3 regions of the Brevibacterium salitolerans genome follow, and region 2 is predicted to be linked to each of the others. Evidence: predicted binding sites of a transcription regulator. Region 2 holds the regulator's gene; each other region holds the start of a gene.
The links. Region 2 encodes HspR, which represses chaperone genes until heat shock. Its sites were predicted from a motif close to AAGTTGAGTCNNNNNGACTCAACTT; they were not measured.

Region 1 (7,843 bases), on a different contig from region 2:
GTCGATCCGTTGCCGTGTGGAAATGAACGTTCTGCGCATGAAGTGCACACGAAGCGAACGGATTTGCACGAATGACGTTTCAGTAGGTTACTGAGGTGTAATTTCCTCTCTCGTGTGGTTCGAATCCGGCTTGTGCTGAGGGACGAACTGCGCGCGCAGTCCGCTGTGCACCGGCAGAGATGAATCAGGAGCGGCGATCCCGCTCCTCGACCACGAGGTGAGAATGAACGAAGAGACGAAGACGGGCCTGTCGCGACGGAGCCTGGCGAGGGGTGCGGCCTGGTCCATCCCCGTGATCAGTGCGGCGGTGGCCGTGCCGCTGGCCTCCGCGTCCGTGCAGGCGCCGCTCGAGGGGATCGTGGTCCAGGGCCGCTGCGCCGGGCTCGGCCTGCTGGGCCGCCACTTCCGGATCACCGCCTCCGCGGACCCGATCCCCGCGGGCTCCGTGCTGACCATCCGGAAGGAATCGGGGCTGGGCGTGAGCCTCATCGACTGGAATCTCGAGGGCTTCGGCGGTCTGCTCAGCGTCGCGGCGATCGACTCCAACACGGTGGCCTACACGTTCAACGACGAGTGGTCGGGGCAGGGGAGCATCGGTTCCGCGGTGAATGTCGATGTCGCAGTGCGCCTCTACGCGACCCTCGCCCTGCCCGCCGGCTACGAGGCGGGTGAGACCTCCAAGCTCGAGGGGAGCATCCGGAACACGCTGGTCGTCTGCCGCGACGAATGACCGTGGGGCGGGTGGGCCGGAGAGGCTCACCCGCCGCTCGGCACGCACCCACCCGCTGCTCTTGCACGCATCCGCCCGCCGCTCCGCACCGGGATCCGTGCGCCAGGAAGGGAAGCCGCTCTGTCAGCTGAAGCCTCGGTCCTCTCCCCATCCGGCCCTGTACGGGCCGCCGTGTGGGACCAGGCCGCCATGTGGAACCAGATCGCCGCCGGGGAGCAGGCTGCTGCCTGGGGGCAGGCAGCAGCACAGGCGATCAGCGGCGGCGCTGCGGGCAGCTTCGCCCTCGGGGTGCTGGTCGTCGCATTCGGCGTCGCGGGAGCGGCCAAGCTGGGGCACCCGGGTCGTGCGCTCGCGGCGATGCGCGGTCTGGGCGTGCCCGCTCGCCTGCAGAGGCAGGGGTTCGCGCATGCGCTCCCTGTGGCTGAACTGCTGCTCGCACTCGCGCTGGGCCTCACCGGTGGTGCGGTCCGCGCTGCGGCGGTGCTCTGCGCGTTCGGCGCACTCCTGGCCTTCACCGTGCTGCTCGCACTCGCGCTGGGCCTCACCGGCGGTGCGGTCCGCGCTGCGGCGGGGTGAGGCGGTCGACTGCGACTGCTTCGGCGCGCTGTCCGCGGGCAGCCCGGTGACGTGGCGTTCCGTGGCCCGCAATCTCCTGCTGATGCTCGCCGCCGGGACGGTCCTCGTCTCACCTCCTGCGGGTCTCCTGCCCGTCGCACTGCTGCGCGCGGGTCCTGTCGCTGCGCTCGGCGTCGTCACGAGCTGGGCGCTCCTCCTCGTCCTCGTCCTGTTCCTCCAGGTGCGCGGCCTGCGCAGGAAGGCCGGGCAGGCATCTGCCTCGGCGGGCAGAGGTGAGGACCCCGGTTCCGCGGCAGAGGCATCCCCTTCCCCGGCCGGAGCCCCTCCGCTCCTCGCCGGCGCCTACGCACCGGGAGCGGCTCCGTGCGCCAACTGTCCTGTACCGGCTCAGACGGCCGCGTTCCCTTCTGCGGGCCGCGCTCCGGCACGCATGGGCGACCGCATACCGGATGCCGAACTCCTGCACGAGGACTTCACCGCGGTCCCTCTCGCGCGCCTCGGCGGGGACCTTCCCGTGCTCCTCCTCTTCCTCTCGCCCTCCTGCCCGCCCTGCCGCGAGGCGGCCCTCCGGCTGGCCGGGTGGAGCGAGGCGATCGCTCCCGTCGCGCTGCGGGTCGCGTCCACGGCGACGCCGCGGGAGCTGCGGGAGGAGCTGCCCGAGGCCGTGCCCTTCTCCCTCCACGCCGCAGGCTGGGCGAAGCGCGCCCTGGGAGTGAAGGGGACCCCGTCCGCCGTCCTCCTGGGCGGTGGGGCGGAGGGGGTGGTCGCCTCGCCCGTGGTGGAGGGCATGGAGCAGATCGAGATGCTCGTGGAGAGCCTCCTCGCGGCGAGAGGCGAGAGCCGGGCGAACGGCTGAGTGACGTCTGGGTAGCGGCCGTGGCGGGCGGCCGCTGCGCAGACGTCGCGTATGTGAAGCGGGCCGGGACAGTGCGGAGCGGGCCGGGGCGGAGCGACGCAGGGCGGGGAGCGCGGACGGCTGCCCCTCGAGCCGTACGTGCACGGTAGATTTCTCCTGAGCGCATTCCAGCGTCGCCCACGGGACGCCCCCGGTGGGCGACCGACAGTCACGGAGAGGCCCTGCAGAGAGTGAATCCGCAGACGAACGAGGAGATCCGCCCGGTGCCGGTGGAGGTCGTGGGCGACCGCGCTGAGGGCTGGGTGGGTGCCATGGGTCTGCGTGTGCGTGTGTGCGCGGCCGCGGAATCGCGGCACCTGCTCGCCCGGCTGCTCGCGCCGTGGGCGGAGTCCGGCCCCGAGGCCGGGGATGGTGCCGGCCGCCGGATCGTCCTGCCCGCCGGCCCCGAGGGCGCGGACGCGGCGGCACCGCATGCCTGCCCCGAGGTCGACCTCGGGATCCTCACCGAGGCCTCGGCGGAGCGCGTCGCCTCCGTGCTCAGCACCCGGGTCACGCTGGCCGCGCTCGAACACCACCGGGGCGCGCACCTCCTGTTCCACGCCGGCGGGATCGCCGACGAACGGGGACGGGTCGCAGTCATCGTGGGGCCCTCCGGGCGCGGGAAGACGACGACCACGCGCCGCCTCGCCCAGGAGTACGGCTACGTGAGCGACGAGACCATCACCCTCACGGGAGACGGTGTCGTCCTGCCCTATCGCAAGCCGCTCTCCGTCATCACGGAAGGGCACGCGCACAAGCTGCAGATCGCTCCGTCCGCCCTGGGCCTGCTGCCCCTGCCGGATGTGAAGCTGCGGGTCGCCGGCCTCGTCCTGCTGGAACGCCGCGACGACGGCGCGGCGGAGTCCGCGGTGACGCCGGTGCCGCTCGCGGAGGCACTCGTGGAGCTCGTGCAGCAGACGAGCTACCTGGCGGAGCTGCCCCGCCCCCTCCGGCGGATCGCGGAGACGGCGCAGGCCACGGGCGGGATCCGCCGGCTGCATGCGGGGGCACCGGAGCGGATCGCCGAGGCCGCTCCCGCGCTGTTCGCGCCGGGCGTCTGTGAGCGGTGGGAGCAGGTGCTGCCGATGGGTCCCGGGGAAGGCGGTGCTCGACGTGCCGGCGCCCGAGGCGCAGGTGCCCGAGATGCCAGTGCGTCGTCCCAGCGCACTCTCGGGGTGGAGCCGGGTGAGCGCGGGGTGGAGCCGGGCGACGGCACAGGCCCCGGGCCGGCAGGACTGCCCTTTGCGGCCGCACCCGTGCTGGATGCGATCGAGTGCGAGAGCGGCACGGTGGTCTTCAGCGAGGACCGCCAGGTGAGGCTTCTCTCCGGACTGGGTTCCGTGCTGTGGCGCGGGGTCTGCGAGGGCGATGACTGGGAGGATCTGGAGGCTCGTGTCATCGCGCAGCTGGGCACTCCGCCGGACGGAGATGTGCGCTCTGCGGTGTTCGAGGCGTGTGAGGCGCTCGTGGAGGCGGAGGTCTTCGCCTCGCGCCCTCGCGAGTGACCCGAACAGGCCGCGGCGCCGGGGAACCCGCGGCGCCGGTCATCCGCGATGTGACGTCTGCGTAGCGGCCGCCCACCCCGGCCGCTACGCAGACGTCACTTGGGCGGCGGGGGCGCTCCGCCCGGCTGCGTGGGACTCATGCATGGGGCTCATGCGTGGGGCTCAATAGGCGCCCTCCTTGGCGAGCACCACCTTGACGGTGCGGATGAGGATGATGATGTCCTGGACGAACGACCAGTTCTCCACGTAGTAGAGGTCCAGGCGGATGCTCTCCTCCCAGTCCAGGTCCGAGCGCCCGCCGACCTGCCACAGTCCGGTGATCCCCGGCGTGACCTTGAGCCGGCGCATGGCGTAGGGGTCGTACTGGAGGACCTCGCGCTCCAGGGGCGGCCTGGGTCCCACCATGGACATGGTGCCCAGGAGGACGTTGAACAGCTGTGGGAGCTCGTCGATGGAGTAGCGGCGGATGAATGCGCCCACCCGGGTGATGCGCGGGTCGTCCTTCATCTTGAACAGGACGCCGTTGCCGGCGTCCTGGCCGTGCAGCGCGCTGAGCTCCGCCACCTTCGCGTCCGCGTCCACCGCCATCGAGCGGAACTTGTACATGGTGAAGGGTGCGTTGCCCCGTCCTATGCGCTGCTGCGCGTAGAAGACGGGGCCGCCGTCGTCCAGCTTGATCGCGATGGCCGTGGCGAGCAGCAGCGGGGAGATGACGACGAGACCCACGGCGGCGCAGAAGAGGTCGAAGGTGCGCTTGAGCGCTGCCTGGAAGCCTTCGATCTTGGGGGTCGAGACGTGGATGAGGGGAAGATCCGCGACGGGATGGGAGTGGATGCGCGGCCCGGCGATGTCCGTGAGCGCCGGCGCGAGGACGAGGGAGATCTCCCGGGAGGCGAGCTCCCAGCTGAGCGCGCGCATGGTGCGCGGTTTGAGCCCGTGGCCGGTGATCGCGACGACCTCCGCGCGGTTCTCCAGGATGCTGTCCATGATCGCGTCCGCGGTCCGCTCCACGGAGACGACTGGGAGGGGGAGCTCCTGACCGTCCGGTGAGTGGAGGCTGTAGCCGGGGAGGACCGCGCCGATGGGCAGATACCCGCTGCCGGGCGTGCGTTCGAAGCTCCTGTGGAGCTGCAGGACCTCCGCGGGGCCGCCGATGATGAGGAGACGGCGGCTGAGCTCGCCGCGGCTGCGCCTGCGGATGATGAGCTTCCGGGAGATCCAGCGCCACAGCAGCAGGGCGAGGAGGCCCAGGGGTGCGGCGAGGGCGACGTAGCCGCGGGCCAGCTCGATGCGCAGCGCGTAGGAGACGATCGCGACCCCGCCGAACACGGCGAGCGTGGCCGCGAAGATCCTCTGGTACTCGAGGGTCCCGGAGCCGATCACCCGGATGTCCCAGGCACGCCAGATGTTCAGGGCGAGGACCCAGAGCACGCCGATCAGCACTCCGACGAGCCAGTAGTCGATGCGGAGATCGTCCGCGGCCAGCTGTGCGTCCTCGTCGCTGAAGCGCACGACCTGCGCGGCGGTGAGCGTGAGGACGATGATCAGGACATCGCCGATGAAGGCGTTGCGCGGCAGACGCTTCTGCCATGCAGACTCAACATCGTCTCTCAACGAGCCTCCTCGACAGCGTGTCAGAGCCACTGTACGAGATGTGACGCACAGTGGCTCTGAGAGAGTGGAGCGAATGCGGCTGTCCGGCGGAGAGCCGGGGCCTGGGGGCGAGTATAGGTATTTCTGGATATCGGAACGACCGGTTCTGCCCATGCGGGGAAAAGTGTGATCCCTTCGTTGCCTGATGGCGGGATCCGGACGCATGGTGACGCATTCCGGGAGGACGGCGACGCGCGCAGCGCAGTGCCTGCGATCCAGGGTGCGTTCGCGCGCTGCGGCCGACGAATTCTCCCCTTGAGTGGAATAGACTCAACTTTGTTCCTGTTGACCTGGCATACGCACAGACACCAGAGCAGAACGGAGTCCTCATGGAAGCCAAGTTCACCACCAAGTCCCAGGAGGTCCTGGCCGCAGCGGCCCAGGACGCCGTGGCGCGCGGCCACGGCCAGATCGAGCCCGCGCACATCCTCATGCAGCTGCTCGCGCAGCCGGAGAGCATCGCGGTCTCCCTGCTGGAGGCCGCGGGCGCGCAGGCCGCGCCCCTGCGCGCCGCCGCGGAGCGGATCCTCGCCGCGCAGCCCACGGTCTCCGGGCAGTCCGTGAGCCGGCCCGGCCTCTCCCGCCCGGCCATGGCGCTGCTGAATGCCGCGGAGCAGGAGATGCAGGCCCTGGGCGACACCTTCGTCTCCACGGAGCACCTCCTGCTGGGGGCCGCGGCGGAGCAGGGTGAGGTGGGTCAGGCGATGAAGAGCGCCGGGGCCACCCGAGAGGCCCTGCTCGCGGTCCTCCCGCAGGTGCGCGGCGGGAAGAAGGTGACGAGCGAGGATCCGGAGTCCACCTTCCAGGCGCTGGAGAAGTACGGCGTGGACCTCACGGCGGCCGCACGGGAGCGGAAGCTCGATCCGGTGATCGGCCGCGACTCGGAGATCCGCCGTGTGGTGCAGGTGCTCAGCCGCCGCACCAAGAACAACCCCGTCCTCATCGGCGAGCCCGGCGTCGGCAAGACCGCCGTGGTCGAGGGGCTCGCGCAGCGGATCGTCGCCGGCGACGTGCCGGAGTCCCTGCGCAACAAGCAGCTCATCAGCCTCGACCTCTCCGCCATGGTGGCGGGCGCCAAGTACCGCGGTGAGTTCGAGGAGCGCCTCAAGGCCGTGCTGGAGGAGATCAAGGGCTCCGACGGTGAGGTCATCACGTTCATCGACGAGATCCACACGGTCGTGGGCGCCGGTGCCGGAGGGGACTCCAGCATGGACGCCGGCAACATGCTCAAGCCCATGCTGGCCCGCGGCGAGCTGCGCATGATCGGTGCGACCACCCTGGACGAGTTCCGCGAGAACATCGAGAAGGACCCCGCCTTGGAGCGCCGGTTCCAGCAGGTGTTCGTGGGCGAGCCCAGCGTCGAGGACACCGTGGCGATCCTCCGCGGTCTCAAGGAGCGCTACGAGGCCCACCACCAGGTCACCATCGCGGACTCCGCGCTCGTGGCCGCGGCCTCCCTGTCCCACCGCTACATCCCGGACCGGCAGCTGCCGGACAAGGCGATCGACCTGGTGGACGAGGCGGCCTCGCGCCTGCGGATGGAGATCGACTCCGCTCCCATCGAGATCGACGAGCTCCGCCGTGTGGTGGACCGGCTGAAGATGGAGGAGCTCGCACTCTCGCAGGAGTCCGACGCCGCGTCGAAGGAGCGCCTCGAGGCGCTGCAGGCGGACCTCGCGGACAAGCAGGAGGAGCTCGGCCGCCTCAATGCGGTCTGGGAGCGCCAGCGCGCGGATCTCAACCGCGTGGGCGAGCTGAGGAAGAAGCTCGACGACCTGCGTTCGCAGGCGGAGATCGCCACGCGGGAGACGGACCTGGAGACCGCCTCGCGGCTGCTCTACGGCGAGATCCCCGCCGTGGAGAAGGAGATCGCCGCAGCCGAGGCCGCAGCGCAGGCCGCCGAGGCCTCGGGCGAGGACCAGGAGGACGGCTCCGACCGGCCCATGGTGAACGAGCAGGTGCGCGCCGACGACATCGCCGAGGTGGTCGCCGCCTGGACCGGCATCCCCGCCGGCCGTCTGCTGCAGGGGGAGCGGGAGAAGCTCCTTCACGCGGAGGACGTGATCGGTGAGCGGCTGATCGGGCAGAAGGCGGCGGTGCAGTCCGTCTCGGATGCGATCCGGCGTTCGCGCGCGGGTGTGTCCGATCCGGACAGGCCCACCGGTTCGTTCCTGTTCCTCGGCCCCACCGGTGTGGGCAAGACGGAGCTGGCGAAGTCCCTCGCGGACTTCCTCTTCGACGACGAGCGTGCGCTGGTGCGCATCGACATGAGCGAGTACGGGGAGAAGCACTCGGTGTCCCGGCTCGTGGGTGCGCCTCCCGGATACGTGGGCTACGAATCCGGCGGTCAGCTCACCGAGGCCGTGCGGCGCAGGCCGTACTCCGTCGTCCTGCTGGACGAGGTGGAGAAGGCGCACCCGGACGTCTTCGACATCCTCCTGCAGGTGCTCGACGACGGCAGGCTCACGGACGGGCAGGGCAGGA
Region 2 (7,843 bases):
CCCGAGGCCACGGCGGGCCCCGATGCACCGGCAGACCCTGATGCGCCTGGCCTGGGCTCGCGTGCGGATGAGGGCGAGGACGGTGCGGAAGGGAACTCCGCCGAGGAAGGCGCTGCGGAGGAGGTCGCGGACGGCGGCCTCGAACCCGATGCAGAGGACCAGGAATCACCGGAGAGCCCAGACGGGAACGCGCCGGGAGCCGGCACGGGCGACGACGCCGAGGTCGCGATTCCGCAGGTGCCCAGCGTGCTCGCACCGTCGGCGGACGCGGAGTTCGGGCTCGCCACCAGCCGGGCCGCCGTCTCCGCGGACGAGCTGCGGGACGAGGGCATCAGCTTCTCGCTCTACGGCCTCACGCCGGGCACTCTCGTCTCCGTCTCCGGCCTGCCCGGCAGCGGCGCACCTGCGATCGCCTACGCGGACGATCTGGGCACCGCACAGCTGACCTGGGTGCAGCCCCTCTGGGCGGCGGAGCTCTCCCCGGGCACCTACGGCTACGCGGTCACGGCCACGCCACTGGGCTCCACCGGAGCCGGCACCGCGAACTCCGCCTTCACGGTCACGGACTGACGCTCCGCCCGGAGGCCGCGAGCGTTCCTCACGGGTTGCCGCCCCGGGACACCTGACGGTGTTCCGGGGGCGGCTCCTGCCGGACCGGCGGCGGGAGACCGCCGCTGCTCGGCCTTCTGACCCGAAATGCCCGGCCTTCCGGCCCGAATTGCACTGACCAGAAGTGATCAGAAGTTTCGCCCGCCGAACCCTCCGCATAACGTGGGGCCGTACGCACTCGCAGAACCGTCCGTCTCCCTGTGATCACCGGCTCCCCGCGGAGCGCTTCCCGCTGATGACCACACGAAGACGAGAAGTCGAAAGGTCTCACTCCGTGAAGAAGAGTACCCTCCTCGCCCCGGCAGTCGCCGTCGCCATCGCCGGCCTCGCAGTGGGCCCCGCCGCCACGGCGAACGCCGCCCCTGCGGGTGGCGCTTTCGCCGAGATCCCGGCAACCGCTTCCGCCAGCGTCGGCACCCAGGCGGAGGACTTCACCCTTTCCGTTGACCCGGAGACCATCACCTACACGGATCTCGCGGACCAGGACAAGGGCGTCACCCTCACCGCCGCAGGCGTAGAGGCGAACAGCGAGGTGACGTTCTCGGTCACCACAGATTCACAGGTCGAGGACTTCGAGTCCGCTGAAACCGCAGACGAAAACGGAGTCGCCGTCCTCGGGATCGTGGTCGGCCAGGGCGACCCGGCTAGCTTCGTGGGCACCTACAACGTCACGGCCACCGATGAGAACGGCAACACCCAGACCGGTTCCTTCACCGTGACCTCCGACGAGACGGCCGAGCCGACGCCGTCGGAGACCCCCTCCGAGGAGCCCAGCGAGACGGCTGAGCCCACGGAGACCGCCGAGCCGACCGAGACGGCAGAGCCGTCGGAGGAGCCCACCGAGGACGAGACCGACGAGGCCGTGGAGTACGCACTCTCCGTCGACCCGCAGGAGATCTCCCCCGCGGACTTCGTCAACCAGGACAAGGGCGTCACGCTCACCGCCGAGGGCCTGGAAGCCGGCGAGGAGGTCGAGTTCGCCGTCGCACCCGAGGGCGAGAACGTCCAGCCGCTCACAGACACCCAGACCGCGGACGAGAACGGCGTCGCAGCCTGGACCGTCTACGGCATCGACGACTCGGACCCCTCCGCCTACCTGGGCGAGTACGCCGTCACCTCCACCAACGAGGCGGGCGAGGAGCTCACCGGCTCCTTCACCGTCACGGACGGTGCCGGTGACGACGGCAGCGCCGGTGAGGACGAGGACAAGGGCGACGACGACAGCAAGCTGCCCCGCACCGGTATGGAGCTCACCGGCCTCGCCGCCGGCGGCGTGCTCCTCGCCGTGGGAGCCGCGACCGTGGTGCTGACCCGCCGCCGCCAGCAGGCCTGAGACACACGGCGCTGAGTCCCTCCGGCACGGCCGGGAAGGCTGACGCACAGCGCTGAGGAGCATACGGCCTCGCGCCTGCACTCCGCCTCCTGACACGTGGGGTGTCCTTCTCCGGAAGGGCACCCCACGGTCGTGTCTGCGCGCCGCACCGGCCCCACTCCCGGCAGCACGGGGGCACCGCGGCGTCCATGCTGAGACAGGTGGTGAGACGCCGGGTCCCGCCCGAGACCCCCGCGCTCGGCACTCATCTCACCCAGCGGTCTCAGGCCCCTCCTCCCTAGGCTCGAGGTGCATCGCGCTCACGATGCACCCGTCCGAGGAGGAAGCATGACAGTGCCGTCCGGATCATCCCCTGAGAAGGACACGCAGACCGCCCCGCAGAGGCCGAGCAGCGCCCGGACAGGCGTGTCCAGGCTCCGTGCGCGTGCGGCGAAGCGCGCACAGCTGTCCGCGGAGGCGCGCAGCGAGAGGGCGGTCGTCGAGACCGCGCAGCAGGAACAGGCCAGGCCCAGCGGCCCCCTCGGCTTCCTCGCGCATCTCAACCTCAAACCGCTCTGGTTCCTCGCGGCCTTCGCCGCGTTCGGCCTCGTGTTCCTCATCCCCGTCGATCCCGCTGCGGAGGGCGGCCTCACCGCTCCCGGCCGCACCGCTCTGGCGATCCTCGCCTTCGCCGTCGTCATGTGGATCACGGAGGCCGTGTCCTACTCCGTGAGCGCCGTGATGATCATCGGCCTCACCGCGCTGTTCCTGGGGTTCGGCCCGGGCATCGAGGATCCCACGGAGCCCATGGGCACCTCGGCGGCTCTCGGCCAGGCTCTGGGAGGGTTCTCCTCCAGCGCCGTCGCCCTCGTCGCCGCGGCCCTCGCCCTCGCGGCGGCGATGCAGGCCACCGGTCTGCACAAGCGTCTCGCGCTCCTGGTGCTGCGCTTCGCCGGGGAGAAGACGTCGAACATCGTGATCGGCGCGATCGTCATCTCGATCATCCTCGCCTTCTTCGTCCCGTCCGCCACCGCACGGGCCGGAGCCGTGGTGCCCATCCTGCTGGGCATGGTCGCCGCCTTCGGCCTGTCCGTGAACTCGCGGCTGGGCGCGCTCCTCATCATCACCGCGGCACAGGCGGTCTCCATCTGGAACGTGGGCATCAAGACGGCCGCCGCGCAGAACCTCGTCGCCGTGGGCTTCATCGAATCCGAGATGGGCATCGACATCCCCTGGGGCCAGTGGTTCCTGTGGGCCGCGCCGTGGTCCGTCGTCATGTCCGTCGCGCTCTTCTTCATCATGCGCTGGGCGATCAGGCCGGAGACGGAGCGGATCGAGGGCGGCCGTGCCGCGGTCACCGCCCAGCTCGCGGAACTGGGGCCGGTCACCGCCAAGGAGAAGCGGCTCATCGCCGTGGCAGTCGTCCTCCTGCTGGCCTGGGCCACCGAAGGCGTCCTCCACCCCGTCGACTCCTCGACCATCACCCTCGTCGCGATCGGCTTCATGCTCCTCCCCCGCGTGGGAGTCTTCTCCTGGAAGACCGTGGAGTCCCTGGTGAACTGGGGGACGCTCATCGTCTTCGCGGTCGGCATCTCGCTGGGCTCGCTGCTGCTCAGCACCGGCGCCGCCGCGTGGCTGTCCAACCTCGTCTTCGGCTCCCTGGGGCTGAGCAGCATGCCGCTCCTGGCGACGATCGCGCTCATGTCCGTCTTCACGATCCTCATCCACCTGGGGTTCGCCTCCGCGACCGCCCTGGCCTCGGCGCTCATCCCGGTGTTCATCGCCTTCGCGGCGACGCTGCCCGGCGCCGCCGACGGCGGGTTCGGATTCGTCGTCATCCAGCAGTTCGTCATCAGCTTCGGCTTCCTGCTGCCCATCTCCGCCCCGCAGAACATGCTCGCCTACGGGACCGGGGCCTTCACCGCCAAGCAGTTCCTCAAGACCGGCATCCCGCTCACGGTGCTCGGCTACCTGCTGGTGCTGCTGTTCTCCGCCACGTACTGGAAGTGGGTGGGGCTGGTCTGACCGTCCGCAGGCGGTGCCCTCCCGCTTCCCGAATGCATAGAGTGGGACCATGACACTCGACGCCCCGCCGCCGTTCGACGCGGAGAAGCTCCGCGCAGACCTCGACCTCTGCACCCTGGGAGAGCGCTTCTACCTCAAGACGCTCGACCAGATCTCCCCCGCGGGCATGGCCCAGCCCTCGATCCTGCCCGGCTGGTCGCGGGTCCACGTGGCGATGCACGTCGTCCACAACGCGGAGGGCTTCATGCGCCTGCTCGAGTGGGCGCGGACCGGGACAGAGAACCCCATGTACCCGTCCCGGGCGGAGCGGGACGCGCAGATCGAGGAGTCCGCGGCGCACACGAGCGGCGAGGACGCCATCGCCATCGCGCACGAGGTCGTGGCCGAGCTCGAGGGGGACTTCGCGCGCATGGACGACGCGGCCTGGTCCGCGACCGTCGTCTCCGGGCGCGGGGACGACATCCGCGCCGCCGAGATCCCCTGGCTGCGGGCGCGTGAGGTGTTCGTCCATGCGCTCGACCTGGGAATCGGTGCGACGACGCTGGACTTCCCGGCCGCTGTCGTGGACCGCCTGCTGGGCGACATCGCACCCATCTGGGAGAAGAAGGGCCTGCGCACGCACTACGTCCTCACGCTCACGGACCGGGACGGCGACCTCGTGATCCGCACCGGCGAGGAGAACCCGGCCGGGGCCTCGGGCGCGGGCTCCCCTGCTGCCAACTCCTCAGACGGGGGTTCCCCGGCAGACGCCGCCTCCCCGGAGGCGTCCGAGGCACCGGTGGAGGTGAGCGGTGAGGCTGCCGAGGTGCTCTCCTACCTCATGGGCCGCGGCTGGCCCCGCTCTACCGCCGAACGCACGGACAAGGGCGTGGGCGGCGCCGGCACTCCCCGCGACCTCCCCACACCGCCCGCCTGGCTCTGAACCCGTGGGCCTGCGAAAGCGGCGGCGTACGGAATGCCATATGCATTCCGTACGCCGCCGCTTCTGCGTGAGGCTGCTGCGCCGGCCCACCGGCGGACTCGTCAGCGGCGCGGGCCCCGGTAGATGACGAGGTCCGAACCCGTCCGGCGCCGGCGCGGCCGCTCGCCGCGGAGGATCGAGAACACGTCTCCTCCCCGCCCGGCGGCGAACACCCGGCCGCTCGCAGCGCCGGCCTCCGCAGAGGAGTCCGCCCGCTCCCGCAGCCGCCGGACCTCCGCCCGGGTCTCCTCGAGCTCGTCCTGCAGCTCGAGGATGCGCCGGATGCCCGCGAGGTTGATCCCCTCGTCCTGGCTCAGCCGCTGCACCTGCTGGAGCTTGGCGATGTCCTCAGCGGAGTACCGCCTGCCGCGGCCGGCCGTGCGCTCCGGTGTGACCAGTCCCAGCCGGTCGTACTGCCGCAGGGTCTGCGGATGCATCCCCGCCAGCTCCGCTGCCACGGAGATGACGTACACGGCTGCGTTCGAAGAGATGCGCATGACCGATCACGCCCTTCTCGCTCGCTCCGTCAGTCCGGCCCGCGGATCGAACTCCGCGGTGGCCTCACGGTAGGCCCTCACGGCGGACAGGGCGTCCTCGGAGAGGTCCTTGGGCACGGAGATCTCCACCGTGACCAGCAGGTCACCGCGGGTCTTCTTCCCCTCGATGCCCTTGCCCCGCACGCGCAGCACACGGCCGGACGGCGTGCCCGCGGGGATCTTCACCCGCACCGGCGCCCCGCCCAGGGTGGGAACGTCCACCTCCGCGCCCAGCACGGCTTCGTCGAAGCTCACCGGGAGCTCGATGCGCAGGTTGTCCCCGTCCCGGGTGAAGACCGGGTGCGGCTCGACCTTGACGGTGAGGATGAGGTCGCCCGGCTCGCCGCCGCCGGGCCCGGGCTTGCCCTTCCCCTTGATGCGGACCTTCTGCTCGTCCTTCACGCCCACCGGGGTGCGCACCGTGAGCGGCTTGCCGCCCGGCATGTTCAGCTTCACGGACGCGCCCTGCGCGGCCTCGGTGAAGCTCAGTGTGGTCGACGCCTTGTAGTCGCCGCCCTTCATCGGCGCCTGCGTGTGCCCGCCGTAGGGCGAACCCCCGAATCCGCCTCCGAACCCGCCGCCGGAGCCGAATCCGCCCAGCAGGTCCGCCAGGTCCGGCGGGACGTCGCCGCCCGCACCGGTGGTGCGGTAGCGCGTGCCCCGCGCACCGCCCTGGTTGAAGAGGCCGGAGAAGATGTCCTCGAATCCTCCGCCGCCCTGGCCCCCGCTGCCTGCGGTGAACCGGGCGCCGCGGCCCATCTGACGCACCTGGTCGTACTGCTCGCGGGATTCCGGGTCCGCGAGCACCTGGTGGGCCTGGCCCACCTCCTTGAACTTCGCCTCGGCCTTCTCGTCGCCGGGGTTCTGGTCAGGGTGGTACTTGCGGGCGAGCTTCCGGTACGCCTTCTTGATGTCCGCGTCCGACGCATCCGAGGAGACGCCGAGAACCTTGTAGAAGTCCTTCTCGAACCAGTCGTTCTGAGGTCCCTGATTCATCTGGCACCTCCTTTCGTCAATGCTTGTCACCGTGGGGCGGCGGGTGTGCCGTCCCGCAGCGGCCGAGCTTCCGCTCACCCGCCTCCGGTATGGACGACCCGGGCCGGTGTGCACCGGCCCGGGTCAGTGGCCGAATCCTTCAGTCAGCCGGCTGCTGGACGCCCACGCGGGCGGCCCGGATCACTCGCTCACCCAGCCGGTAGCCGGGCTGCATCACCATGAATACGGTGGGTCCGTCCACCTCCTCGCTGGGCTGCTGCATGAGCGCCTCGTGGTGGGCAGGATCGAACTCCTCCCCCACCTCACCGAACTGTTCGACGCCCAGCTTCTCCAGCGCCTCGAACAGCTTGGTCACGTGGACCTCGAAGGGTCCGGTGACGTCGCCGTTCTCCCGCGCCAGCCGCACCTCGTCGAGGACCGGGATGAGCGCTTCCGCGACGGAGACGACTCCCGCCTCCCGGGCGCGCTCCTGGTCGCGGCCCGCACGCATGCGGTACGCGGCGTACTCCGCGTTGAGGCGCTGCAGATCCTCGAGCGCCTCCGCGGCGCGCTTGGCGTCGCCGGTCAGCTCCTCGCCGGTGCCGGCAGCGGGCTCACCGTCCAGCTCCGAGGCGTCGTCCGGGATCTCGACGCCCAGGTCGGAGGCGTCGGCACCGGCCGGGCTCTGCTCCGGCTGAGCGCCCTCCGCGCCGGAGGCGGCTGCCTCCGATGCGGCGGGTGCCTCGTCCGCGTCCTGCGCTGCGCCCTCCTGCGGCCGGACCTCGCCCGTCTCCGGGTCGATCCGACGCTTGTCGCTGAACGAGAAGCCCGGGCCGCCGTCCTGGGTTCCCTCGTTCTCGCTCACTTCTTCTCCTCGTCCTCGTCCACGACCTCGGCGTCGATGACCTCGTCCTCGGCGGACGCGGAATCGTCAGCCGGGGCACCCTCGGCACCGGCGTCGCCGCCCTGTGCGTAGATGGCCTCGCCGATCTTCTGCTGGTTGGCGACCAGCGCATCGTAGGCGGACTTCACGGCGTCGTCGTCCTCGCCCTTCAGCGCCTCCTTGACCTTCTCGACGTCAGCCGTGATCTCCGACTTCACGTCCTCCGGGAGCTTGTCCTCGTTCTCGTTGAGGAGCTTCTCCGTGGAGTAGGCCAGGGTCTCCGCGTTGTTGCGGACGTCCTGCGCCTCGCGCCGCTTCTTGTCCTCCTCGGCGTGCTCCTCGGCCTCGCGGACCATGCGCTCGATGTCCTCCTTGGGCAGTGCGGAACCGCCCGTGATGGTCATCGACTGCTCCTTGCCGGTGCCCTTGTCCGTGGCGGACACGTGCACGATGCCGTTCGCGTCGATGTCGAAGGAGACCTCGATCTGCGGGACGCCGCGGGGAGCCGGGGCGATGCCCGTGAGCTCGAAGGTGCCCAGCGC
Region 3 (7,843 bases), on a different contig from region 2:
CTCAGCGAAGGCGCGCTGCGCCGCCGCCGCATAGGCCTCGCGGTCGAGGATCTTCTCGCGCGCTGCTACGATCACCGCGACGAGCGACTGCCCGGTGACATTGAGCGCCGTCCGGCCCATGTCGAGGATCGGGTCGATCGCCAGCAGCAGGCCCACACCCTCGAGGGGGAGGCCCAGCGTGGAGAGGGTGAGGGTGAGCATGACGGTCGCCCCCGTCATGCCGGCGGTGGCCGCAGAACCGAGCACGCACACCAGCACGATGAGCAGATAGTCCGTGAACGTGAGCTGCACGCCGTAGAAGTTCGCCACGAAGATCGCCGCGAGCGAAGGGTAGATCGCCGCGCAGCCGTCCATCTTGGTGGTCGCGCCCAGCGGCACTGCGAACGAGGCGTAGTGCGCCGGCACACCCATGCGCTCGGTCACCGTCTGCGTCATCGGCATGGTGCCCAGGGAGCTGCGGGAGACGAACCCCAGCGACGTCGCCGGCCACACGCCGCGGAGGAAGGAGCGGACTGAGAGCCCGGAGACGCGCAGGAGCACGGGGTAGACGACCAGCGCCACGACGAGCATGCCGATGTAGACGTCCGCCGTGAAGACGCCCAGCTGGCCGATGGCCGTCCAGCCGTAGCTCGCCACGGCATTGCCCAGGAGGCCCACCGTGCCGATGGGCGCGAGCCGGATGACCCACCACAGGAGCTTCTGGACGATCGCCAGTGCGGACGAGGTGAAGCGCAGGAACGGGTCCGCCTTCTCCCCGACGCTGAGCACGGCGATGCCCACGGCGATGGAGATGACGAGGATCTGCAGGGCGTTGAAGCTCAGGGCAAGGGTGCCGTCGTCGCCGGCCGAGCCCTCGAGCCCGATGAAGTTCGCGGGCACGAGCCCCACGAGGAAGTCCAGCCAGCCGCCCTGCGTCTGCGAGGCCTCTGCGGCCGAGGCGTCCACCCCGGTGCGCGAGCCGGGGCTGGTGAGGAGGCCCAGGGCGATCCCGATGACGACGGCGATGAGCGAGGTGAGCGCGAACCACAGCAGCGTCTTCCACGCGAGCCGGGCCGCGTTCGTCACCTGCCGCAGGTTCGCGATGGAGCTCACGATCGCGAGGAAGATGAGCGGGGGGACGAGCGCCTTGAGCAGCGTCACGAAGATCGAGCCGATCGTCTCCAGCGTGAGCGTGAGGCCGTTGGGCCCGGGCCCGCCGTCCTCGCCTGCACCGGGGACCTCGCCGAGCGAGGCGGCCACGAGGCCCAGCACCACGCCGAGCACGAGGCCCGCGAGGACCTGCCAGCCGAACGGGATCCGGGCGACGAGGGCGAAGGGGTTGCGGCTGCTGCGCTGTGCCGCTGCGGCGGAGGTCGACGAAGTCACCGGGCGAGCCTAGGCCGCAGGTGGTCCAGATTTCAACCAGATGACGCGGAAGTCACAGGGCGGCCGCGCAGGGCCTCAGACGCCCGAGGCCCGCGCTTCGAGAGTCGCCAGCCGCACGCAGGCGGCCACCACCTCTGCGGCTGTCTCGACCTCCTCCAGCGGCGGCATCGACGGGGCGACGCGGATGATCGCGTCATCCGGGTCCAGGCCGTACGGATGCGTGGCCCCCGCGGGAGTGAGCTTGACCCCGGCCTCCCCGGCGAGCTTGACGACGCGGGACGCGGTGCCGGGGGAGACGGCGAGGGTGATGAAGTAGCCGCCGCCGGGATTGGTCCAGGCGGCCAGGTCCTCGGGTCCCAGCACGCGGGAGAAGACCGCGTCCACCGCCGCGAACTTGGGGGCGAGCAGGGCGGCATGACGTCGCATGTGCGCGAGCACGCCCTCGCTGGAGCCGAAGAACCGTGCGTGGCGCAGCTGATTGACCTTGTCCGGTCCGATCGAACCGGCACCGGTGTGGGTGAGGAACCAGTCCGTCATGGCCGGCGAGGCGGCGAAGAAGGCCACGCCGGCACCGGCGTGGGTGATCTTGGAGGTGGAGGCGAAGGTGAGCACCCTGTCGGGGCGACCGGCCTCAGCGGCGAGGGCGAGGACGTCCACCGGCTCCGGGTGCGGCTCGCGCAGGTGGTGGAGGGCGTAGGCGTTGTCCCACATCACGGTGAAGTCCGGTGCGGCCGTCTCCAGTGCCAGCAGCGTACGCGCGCGTGCGGGTGAGATCGACACCCCCGTGGGGTTGGAGTGCACCGGCACGAGCCAGATGCCCTTGATGCTCGGATCCTCCGCGGTGAGTGCCGCCACCTGCTCCGGGTCCGGACCCTCGGCGTCCGCGGACACGGGCACCAGCTCGAACCCGAGAGCCTCCGCGAGGCCGAAGTGCCGGTCGTAGCCGGGGACCGGGCACAGGAACCGGGGAGGCGCGCCGGTGCGGACGGCCTCGGCGGCCCAGGGTGCGGGCGAGTCCGGCCGCCCGTGGAGCAGGGCGAACGTGAGCGCGTCCTTCATGAGCGTGAGCGAGGAGTTGCCCTGCGCGAGGAGCTGGTCCACGGGCGCCTGCAGCAGCGGGGCGAAGATCTCCCGCAGCTCGCGCAGGCCCGCGGCTCCGCCGTAGTTGCGGGTGTCCGTGCCGTCCGCCGCACGGAAGCTCTCACCGTCGACGCAGCTGAGCAGGCCGTCGGAGAGATCGAGCTGCGCGGCCGAGGGCTTGCCGCGGGTGATGTCGAGGGAGAGCCCGGCCGCGGCCAGGCGTTCGTACTCGGCGCTCGCGGCGGCCAGCTGTGAGGCGGGGTCTGCGGCGGCGTCGGAGGAGGGGGAGTGCGCGGCGGGGGAGGCGGATGCATCGCTTACGGACATGCGGCCATCTTAGTGAATGAACGCCTCGCCGGCGTGATCGGGGTCTCGATACCCTTGGGTCCCATGAAGCGCTACGCACCCCACACCGTCCGTGCCCAGATCGACTCCGTGCTGCAGGGTCTGGGGGCGGATCCCCGCACCCGTGAGATCTGCACGGAGGTCATGTACGACACGGATCTCATGGGGGTCGACTCCCACGGGATCTCCATGCTCCCCTACTATGCCGCGGAGGTCGCCAACGGGAACCTCGTCCCCGATGCCCAGCCGGTCGTCGCCCACGCCGCGGGCGCCGTCGCCCGGATCGACGGCATGCGCACCTTCGGCCACACCGGAGCGCACCTGGCGATGACGAAGGCGATCGAGGCGGCGCAGTCGTTCGGTGTGGGGATCGGCGTGGTCAATCGCTCCAACCACTACGGTGCGGCGGGCTATTACGCCCGCATGGCCGCGGACGCCGGCCTCATGGGCATCTCCCTGTGCTCCACCGCCAACGCCCTGCAGATCCCGCACGGCGCGCGGTTCCCGCTCATGGGCACCAATCCCATCGCCTTCGCCGCACCCGTGCCGGGTGAGAATCCCGTCCTCGTGGACATGGCCACCAGCGTCGTCCCTCTCAACAAGGTGAAGGTCTACGGCCTCAAGGGCGAGCCGTTGCCGTCCGAGTGGGTGGCGGACCCGGACGGCAACCCCGTCTACGACGCCGCGGAGGTCTACGAGCGGCTGGAGTTCGGCAAGGACGGGGGAGTGGGGCTGCTCCCGCTGGGCGGCGAGACGTTCTTCGGGGGCGGGCACAAGGGCTCTGCGCTGGCCACCATGGTCCAGATCCTCTCCGCCGCGCTCTCCGGCGCGGGCCAGCCCGGCAACGTGGACGGCTACCAGGACATCGGCTACTTCTTCCTTGCGATCGACCCGGCGTTCTTCGGGGCGCCCGCCGAGGCGGGCGAGTACGTGCGCGAGCTGCGGAACACCATCCGCGCCATGGAGCCCACGGACCCGCAGCGGCCGGTGCAGGCCACCGGCGACCGCGACTTCCTCACCCGCGAGGAGCGCTCGCGCGAGGGCATCCCGCTGGCGGACGCGCTCGTCGACGGCCTCCGCGAGCTCTGCGGGCGCGTGGGCGCGGAGTTCACCCTGGCCCCGCAGCAGTGACCGGGACCTCCACGGGAGGAGGGGACTGGGCGGGGACCGGGCAGCGAGCGCGCAGTCCGCGCCTCGACGCGCAGGCGCGGAGCAGAGGCACGGTCTTCGGCGGTGCGGCCGAGCTCTACCACCGGGTCCGGCCCCGCTATCCGGAGGCGGTCTACGAGTGGATCGGGGAGATCCTCGCCGAGGCCGGGCTCACCGGGCCCGGCCGCGCCGTCGACGTGGGCGCCGGGACCGGGCTGTTCGGCGCCGGTCTGCGCGCCCGGGGCTGGGAGGTGCTCGGGGTGGATCCGGATCCGGACCTCCTCACGCTGCACCCGGATCCGGCGGTGCTCGGCACGGCGGAGGATCTGCCCGTGGCGAGCGGGAGCGCCTCCCTCGTCACCGTCGCCCAGGCCTGGCACTGGATGGACCCCGAGGCGGCCTCGGCGGAGTTCAGGCGTGTGCTGAGCGCGCCCGGGGCGGCGGTCGTCGTGCTCAACCAGCTCGACGTGCGCACCGACTGGGTGCTCCGGCTCAGCAGGATCATGCACGCCGGTGACGTGTACCGGCCGGAATGGAGGCCAGAGCTCACGGGCATGGGTCCCGTCCGGACGGGGGAGTTCCGCTTCACCACGCCGGTGACGGTGGACGAGGTGGTGGCACTCGCGGCCACGCGCACCTACTGGCTGCGCAGCGACGAGCGGATCCGTGCGCGGGTCGAGGCCAACCTCCGGGAGTTCCTGGCCGGCGAGGGGCTGGAGCTCGCGGCGGCCTCGGGTGCGGTGGACGTGCGCGGGCAGACGGAAGGGGAGCCCGTGGTCTACGAGCTCCCCTATGTCTGCCTGGCCTACGCCGCGGCGATCACTCCGCCGGCTTCGTCTCCGCAGGCTTCTCCTCCGCGCGGGAGGTGAGGACCTCGGAGCCTCCGTGGGAGTGCGCCACTGCGATCTTGCGCGGCTTCGCCTCGTCGGCGACGGGGATCGTGAGGGTGAGGACGCCGTCCGAGTAGTCCGCCGTGATCTTGTCGACGGCCACCCGGTTGCCGAGGGTGAGCTGGCGGGCGAAGGTGCCCGTCGCGCGTTCCCTCGTGAGCCACTTGACGTCCGCGCCCGGAGCCGAGGCGGTGCGCTCGGCGCGCACCGTGAGCGTGCGGTCCTCGACGTCCACGTCGATGCTCGCCGGATCCACGCCGGCCATGTCGATGCGTGCGACGAACGTCTCGCCCTCGCGGTAGAGGTCCATCGGCAGGGCCAGGGAGTTGGGGGTGCGGGTCACGTCCGTGAAGAAGCGGTCGAGATCGCGCAGGGGGTTGAACGAAGCAGTTGCCATGGTGGAGGTCCTCCCTTTCCGTTCTCAGGTCCGCGATGAGGTCCTTGAGCGGCCTCACCGCGCTTACATTGAGCCTAACGCACTCAACCGGGTGCGCATTCCCTTGGAAGCTGGGACGTGGCTGAGCTTTCACTGCGCGGAAACCGGATCTAAGGCGCGCACATACGGACGTGCGTCCCGGATGGGCTGATGCATGAGAGGTCCCGTTCCTTCTCCAGCGTAGAAGCGCTTGTTCTGCTGGAATCCCATATGCTCGATCGCTTGTGCAAACGTGGGGGGGGGGGGGGGAGTGCGTAGGGGTGCGTGCGGGTGGAGGTGCCGAGGGAGGCGGGCTCTGCGAGCGTTCTTCACGGGGGGAGTCGCACCCGCAAGGGCCGGGAGTAGGCAGGTGTCGTTCTGCGGTCTCTGCGCTCCAACTGGAATCCTGACAATTGACCGAGTGTGTGATCTTGCTCTAATTTTGGGGGTGACCGATGGTCGCGACCGTGTCGGCGGATGCTTCTGCTCTCCCCCGGCCAGTAGCGGCACGCATAGTTGGGAGGGCGCTACTGATGAGTATGTTGATTCGCCTGGCGCGGGGACCGTGGAGGAGGCGAATAGGCAGACCGATCGCTGCCTTCGTCGCGCTCCTGCTGGTTGCCGCGATGCTGGTTGTCGTCGACAGAGGGGCGCAAGACGCGCAAGCGGTGCCAGTAGGTTCCGAATACCCGCAGTCCTGGCAGATCAGCGGCAACACTGCGCGCGGCACCACTGCCAGCGGCGTCGGCGTGACGATGACGTTGTCCGGCGCGGGCACATCGTACTGGGGCAACTCGGGCGGCGACCCGATCTTCACTGGCCCCCGCCCTTCATACATCCCGAATACGAGAACTGCGGCGCTGCGCTTCGGTTCGCAGAATTGCACGAACACTGCAGTCGATGGCTGTGGCGTGACCACCTACCGCTTTGACAGGCCGGTGAAGAACCCGATTCTGTATGTGACCGATTTCGGTGCAGCAGTCGGCGATGGCAACTCCCGTGCAACGAGCTTCAAGAACCACCCCATGACGGTCCAGAACGGGACGTTCGCCCTGGACTCTGCGAACTCGCAGTCTCCGCGGATGGAGATCAAGGGCAGCGGTTCCACCATCGGGCTCATCAACCCCAATAGCTATCGCGGCACGAGCATCGCGAATGCGACGAGCTGCGGCACGTTCGGCTGCGGCGCCTACCTCGTTGCGACCGACTCACCGACGATCACTGAGCTGACCTTCACCTTCGGCTACGAGGGCACAGGTACGAACCTCGACTACTGGGGCCAGATCCTCGGGGTGACGCCGGCGGAACCGGGCCTGGAGCTTGAGAAGAGCGCCTCGCCTACGGAGATCAGCGCGGCCGGTGAGGAGATCGCCTACTCCTTCGAGGTGACGAACACGGGGGAGACCGAGCTGACTGACCCGCAGATCAACGAGACACAGTTCTCCGGTACCGGCGACGCGCCGGAGATCACATGTCCGGCAGGGACGCTCGGAATCGGGGAGTCGGTGACCTGCACCGGTACCTACACCGCGACGCAGGCAGATGTCGACGCCGGTTCGATCACGAACACGGCGACGGCGACGGCGACCGCACCGGGCTCTGCGCCGGACCCGACCTCGAACGAGTCCAGCGCCGAGGTCACCGCTGCCGCGGATCCCTCGCTTGCGATGGAGAAAACGGTCGACGGCGAGTTCGCTGCAGGAGAGGAAGTGACATACTCCTTCGCGGTGACGAACACCGGCAACGTCACGCTGTCCCCGGTCGAGATCGAGGAGACCGAGTTCACCGGCAACGGGGATGTCCCGCAGGTGACCTGCCCTGCGGATGCCGACGCGCTCGCACCGGGCGATTCGGTGACGTGTACTGCGACGTATACGCTTACACAGGCTGATATCGACCAGGGCTCAGTCGAGAACACCGCACACGCGAACGGCGCGCCTCCGGGTGAGGGCGACCCCGTCCGCTCGGAGGACGACAGCGCGCAGATCCCCTTCGAACCGGTTCCGGCGCTCACGATCGAGAAGACCGCGAACCGGGACACCCTGGAGCTCGGCCGCCGCATCACCTACTCCTTCGCAGTGACGAACACCGGCAATGTCACGCTCAGCGATATTGTCATCAACGAGACTGAGTGGACCGGTGCCGGGGAGCTCTCGGAGGTCTCCTGCCCGGCCGGGGCAGGAGCGCTGGCACCCGGAGATGCGGTGACCTGTACCGCGACCTATACGGTGCAGCAGGCCGATATCGACCGCGGCTCCATTGCGAACACTGCGACCGCGCAGGGCGTGCCGCCGGGTGGGGACGATCCTGTCGTCTCGGACCCCGACGAAGCCGAGGTGACGGTTGACCCGGCCCCGGGCATCGCGATCACCAAATCCGCGGACACGACTGACCTCGAACTCGGCGATGAGATCGTCTACTCCTTCGTCGTCGAGAATACGGGAAATGTGACACTTCATGACATCGTCGTGAATGAGGGCGAGTTCACCGGTACGGGTGAGATGTCGGAGATCAGCTGCCCGGCGCTGCCGAACGGGCTGGCGCCTCTGACCTCAGTCACGTGCACGGCGACGTATACGGTGACACAGGAGGACGTCGA

Region 1: the regulator HspR is predicted to act here: its motif matches at 5,612-5,636, upstream of clpB (ATP-dependent chaperone ClpB).
Region 3: the regulator HspR is predicted to act here: its motif matches at 5,292-5,316, upstream of ABD240_RS16915 (Hsp20/alpha crystallin family protein).

Annotation. Positions count from the first base shown of each region.
Region 1 covers NZ_BAAAPZ010000006.1:115,801-123,643, forward strand. Annotated here, with positions in the region: gene ABD240_RS08590 (hypothetical protein) at 224-730, shown strand; gene ABD240_RS08595 (MauE/DoxX family redox-associated membrane protein) at 920-1,306, shown strand; partial or broken gene ABD240_RS17120 (hypothetical protein) at 1,281-1,358, shown strand; gene ABD240_RS08600 (TlpA family protein disulfide reductase) at 1,368-2,162, shown strand; gene ABD240_RS08605 (hypothetical protein) at 2,393-3,706, shown strand; gene ABD240_RS08610 (sugar transferase) at 3,869-5,320, opposite strand; gene clpB (ATP-dependent chaperone ClpB) at 5,689-7,843, shown strand, end outside.
Region 2 covers NZ_BAAAPZ010000003.1:58,452-66,294, reverse strand. Annotated here, with positions in the region: gene ABD240_RS04975 (ICP22 family protein) at 1-570, shown strand, start outside; gene ABD240_RS04970 (LPXTG cell wall anchor domain-containing protein) at 884-1,942, shown strand; gene ABD240_RS04965 (DASS family sodium-coupled anion symporter) at 2,270-3,946, shown strand; gene ABD240_RS04960 (maleylpyruvate isomerase N-terminal domain-containing protein) at 3,996-4,868, shown strand; gene ABD240_RS04955 (heat shock protein transcriptional repressor HspR) at 4,970-5,404, opposite strand; gene ABD240_RS04950 (DnaJ C-terminal domain-containing protein) at 5,411-6,439, opposite strand; gene ABD240_RS04945 (nucleotide exchange factor GrpE) at 6,579-7,283, opposite strand; gene dnaK (molecular chaperone DnaK) at 7,280-7,843, opposite strand, start outside.
Region 3 covers NZ_BAAAPZ010000020.1:18,689-26,531, reverse strand. Annotated here, with positions in the region: gene ABD240_RS16935 (dicarboxylate/amino acid:cation symporter) at 1-1,365, opposite strand, end outside; gene ABD240_RS16930 (aspartate aminotransferase type Ic) at 1,441-2,772, opposite strand; gene ABD240_RS16925 (Ldh family oxidoreductase) at 2,836-3,921, shown strand; gene ABD240_RS16920 (class I SAM-dependent methyltransferase) at 3,918-4,808, shown strand; gene ABD240_RS16915 (Hsp20/alpha crystallin family protein) at 4,759-5,226, opposite strand; gene ABD240_RS16910 (DUF7507 domain-containing protein) at 5,700-7,843, shown strand, end outside.